DNA from 2 places in the Listeria marthii genome. Region 2 is predicted to be linked to the other one. Evidence: riboswitches for the same ligand, from Rfam matches in the RefSeq annotation. Region 2 holds a riboswitch; the other holds the start of a gene.
The links. A riboswitch is a leader RNA that binds a small molecule or an ion and turns the genes downstream of it on or off. The one in region 2 is predicted to bind S-adenosylmethionine.

Region 1 (2,206 bases), on a different contig from region 2:
GCATTTGGATCTGTTGGTTTCAAGTCCAGTGTCACGCCGATTTCTTTGTATTGTTGTTGCAAGTAAAGCGCGATACTTTCTTGTGATTTACTGTTGTTTAAATAGTAAACAGTTAGTTTTTGACTTGTATCAAAACCACTTTCTTTTACTAATTTTTTCGCTTTGGCAATGTCTTGGTCGTATGTTTCTACTTTATCAGTGAAATATTTCGTGTTTTCTGTTAGGAATGAGGAAGCTGGTTTTGCGTATTCATCTGAACCGTAAGCCGCATCAATGATTTCTTCACGGTCAAGCGCATAAGAAAGGGCTTGGCGAAGTTCTTTTGATTTAAGTGCTGGTTGGTTTTCGTTGAATGTCGCATAGCTTAAGCGATTTTCCGGGTAAGTGATAATGTTTACCGCGCTCGCTTTCTCTACTTTGTTTCTATCAGAAGGTTGAATAGATTTTAAGTTAATTTCACCATTTTGCAGTGCTAAATTAGCTGCGTTTTGGTCTTTTGTGATTCGGAAAGTAACTTTATCCAATTTCGGTTTGCCGTCAAAGTAGTCGTTGAATCTTTCTAAGGAAACGTATTCCCCTGTTTTGTATTCAACAAATTTGTACGGACCTGAGCCGATTGGATTTTTGTTTTTATCACTTTTCTCGATGTTTTCTACCCCTTCAAAAATGTGTTTTGGAATTGGGAAGAAAGTTTTAATTGTATTTTCAAAGGCTGGAGCAACAGTTGGTAATGTGAATTTCACCGTTGTGTCGTCTACTGCTTCTACTTTTACAGGTTTATCGTCAAAAACAAAGTTGCCGCGGTTCGGGCTGTTTTGTTTTGTATCTAAAATAGAATTAACAGTAAATACTACATCGTCTGCAGTTAAAGGTTTGCCGTCGTGCCAAGTTAAACCATCTTTTAGTTTCACAGTGTAAGTTAAGTTGTCATCTGAAATATCTAAGCTTTTTGCAAGTGCCGGTTTCCCGTCAACTTCCCAAAATAGCGGTGCGTATACAGCTTGTTGAATCGTTAATGTTACACGGTCAGAAGCGTAGTTAGGATTGATAACTTCTGGATCTCCTGTAACTCCGATAATAAGAGAGCCGCCGTCTTTCGCTTTGCCTGAACCGTTTGCTTTGTCTGAACTAGCGCCAGAACCTCCGCAAGCCGTTAACACCAAGGCAAAAACCGAGATAACCGCTACTAATAAAAATTTCTTCATCTAACAAAAACTCCCCTCTTTAAGCGCTAAAAAATAACGCTTCCTCTGTTTTTTGGTCAGAATCGAAGCGCCTCATTAAAAGCTACTACTTATCTGCCAGAATATTACTTCTGATCGGAATTAGCATAGAACTTGCGCTCCGCTGCTGGGTTTCACTGGGCCGATTCCCTCCACCACTCTTGATAAGAAAACGTAATACTATTATTCCTATAAGTTTACTGTGAATTAAAGATACACTGAAACAAAGCAGATGTCAAGAAGAGAAAACTGAAATCCCAAAAATTATTTTATAAAAAAATAGACCGGGCAGAAAACCCAGTCTACGCTTGTTATTTAGATGCTTCTACTTCTTGATATTCCGGCTTCTTAGAAAACTCAGCTTTTGCAAATGGACAAAGCGGAATAATTTTCTTCCCTTCTGATTTTGCTTTTTCAACCGCGCGTTTCACCAGTTCTTGGGCTATTCCTTGACCTCGAGCCGCATCATCCACGCCAGTATGGTCAATAATAAACATATCTTCCCCAGTTGGCACAAAAGTCACTTCGCCAACCTCTACGCCTTCATCATTTACAGCATAAATTCTATTTTCACCATTTTTATATTCCATTTAATCTCCTCCTATTTCTCGATATATTGAAGCGCTCCACTTGGGCAAGTATGAATCACCCGCTTCGCCTCTTCTTTCGATACATTATCCGGCATAATCCACGGTTTTCGGTCCAAATTAAAAAGTTCTGCGTTACCTTTTACACAATTACCCGAATGCTCGCAAACATTTGTATTAAAATAAATATCTATATCCGCCCCGCGATACTTACGGTAGCCTCGTTCAAGCAGCGTTTCCTCGTCCATCTGATTACCTCCTTCGCCAAAGTTTCTCTACCTTTCATCTATTCCACTCATCACCCAAAAGAAAACGTCCAGAAACATTCCTAAAAAAGCTCCCCCAATCATTGACTTTCCTGCCAGTTATTGAAATAATAAAGATATTTTATAAATT
Region 2 (2,206 bases):
GGTCTAGCATATGGATAATGCCAGCTGGTCGTAAGTCGAATAATGCATTTACGCCATCGATTAATTCTTGTTCGGAATAGTCACTTGTTCCATACGTATCAATCGAAATCGAAACCGGACGCGCAACGCCGATAGCATAGGCTACTTGTACTTCTACTTTTTTAGCAAGTCCAGCAGCTACGATATTTTTCGCAACATATCTTGCAGCATAAGCGCCAGAACGGTCTACTTTGGTCGGATCCTTACCGGAGAATGCTCCCCCGCCATGACGTGCATAACCACCGTATGTATCTACGATGATTTTACGGCCAGTTAAACCAGCATCGCCAAGTGGGCCACCGATAACAAAGCGGCCAGTTGGGTTGATAAAGTATTTCGTATCTTCATCTAAGAAAGAAGCATCAATCACTTCTGGGAAAAGATGTGTGTGCAAGTCTTTCGCAATTTGTTCTTGTGTGATATCAGGATGATGTTGAGTTGAAACAACAATCGTATCAATCCGAACTGGTTGATTAAATTCATCATATTCGACAGTTACTTGTGTTTTCGCATCTGGACGCAAGTAATCTAATTTATTTGTTTTACGTAATTCGGTTAATTTGCGAGCTAAACCATGCGCTAAGAAAATCGGTAATGGCATTAATTCTTCTGTTTCGTCTGTTGCAAAACCGAACATTAAACCTTGGTCTCCTGCTCCGATTGCTTCAATAGCAGCGTCAATTTCGTTGCCACTTCTGGATTCTAACGCTTCGTCTACGCCTTGTGCGATATCTGGTGACTGCTCATCAATTGCCGTTAAAACAGCACATGTTTCTGCATCAAAGCCATATTTTGCACGGGTATAGCCGATTTCTTTAATAGTATCGCGAACGATTTTAGGGATGTCTACATAAACAGACGTCGTAATCTCTCCCGCTACTAATACTAAACCAGTCGTCACCGTGGTTTCACAAGCCACACGCGCGTCCGGATCTTTTGAAATAATTGCATCTAAAATTGCATCAGATATTTGATCTGCAATTTTATCTGGATGTCCATCAGAAACCGATTCTGATGTAAATAGATGACGGTTTTTAGCCAATTTTAATTTCCTCCTTTAGTTCTCTCCAAATACGTCTCATATAAAAAGCCTCTCCCTATTTTGCACAAAACGCGCACGAATAGAGAAAGGCTATAATTATACCTTTGCTCTCATCGTTCAGAAGATAATACTCCTGCAACAGATTAGCACCTTTCACATATATGTGTAGGTTGCTGGGCTTCAAAGGGTCAGTCCCTCTACCGCTCTGGATGAAAGATAAATTTTAATTCTAAAATAGAATACCATAAACTGAGGCCAGATGCAATAATAATTCGGTTTTGAATTCATTTCCATCCCTTAAAAATGGCGTTTGATTATTTTTCACTTATCATTATTTCCAACCTGTGGTATGATAGATGGATAAAAAAGATGTTTTACTTAACTAAAGGAGATTGTATCTATGAGTTTAATTCCGCTATCCTTGATTATTTTTCTTGGGTTTTTAGCAGTTGTATGTTTATTTGATTTTGTGTTTCGTTTATATTGGTTTAAATATTTCCTAGCAACAATGGGATTAATTGCAAGTGGTGTGGTATTTTTCATCAGCTTTTACGGCGGTGGGATGTCCCAAACAGAAATAGCAATTGCCATTTTTATCGGCTCATTTGGTGAATATGTTGTGTCACTTATCATTAGCCTAGTTCGCTTTATTTCCAAAAAATCAAAAAAACCTAAACAAAAGAAAAAAGCTAAAACAGCCTAAAAAGCTAGCGACGTAAATGTCGCTAGCTTTTTTTATGAAAAATTATCGTTCAATTAACTGAAAAGCTTTTTTAATAATTTCAGCTGATGCAACAAAACTAGCCTCTTCATCTACAGTTAGTTTCGGTTCTAAAATAGCTATTACCCCATTTGCACCAATAAGCGCTGGTTGACCAATGTAAGTCGTTGTTTTTTCGGAATACACAGCTAACGGAAAAACTTGTTTAGCATCTGTTAAAAGCGCATCCACAATTCCCGCCGCGGCTGTCGCTATCCCAAAACTCGTCCAACCTTTTCCAGTTAAAATATTCCAGCCACCACCGCGAACAGCATCTTTTAAAGCTGGTAAATCAAGTGGTGTTGTTATTTTGTAATCGGCGATACTAATGCCGCCAATTTTCACCGTTGACCAAGCAACAAATT

Region 1: another riboswitch for S-adenosylmethionine. It lies ahead of HCJ55_RS08080 (ABC transporter substrate-binding protein); the one in region 2 lies ahead of metK (methionine adenosyltransferase).

The regions. Positions count from the first base shown of each region.
Region 1 is NZ_JAASWB010000004.1:78,973-81,178, forward strand. It holds gene HCJ55_RS08080 (ABC transporter substrate-binding protein) at 1-1,205, opposite strand, end outside; SAM riboswitch class I at 1,292-1,394, opposite strand; gene HCJ55_RS08085 (GNAT family N-acetyltransferase) at 1,535-1,813, opposite strand; gene HCJ55_RS08090 ((4Fe-4S)-binding protein) at 1,825-2,058, opposite strand.
Region 2 is NZ_JAASWB010000003.1:20,177-22,382, reverse strand. It holds gene metK (methionine adenosyltransferase) at 1-1,081, opposite strand, end outside; SAM riboswitch class I at 1,189-1,297, opposite strand; gene HCJ55_RS05550 (hypothetical protein) at 1,482-1,784, shown strand; gene HCJ55_RS05545 (L-lactate dehydrogenase) at 1,827-2,206, opposite strand, start outside.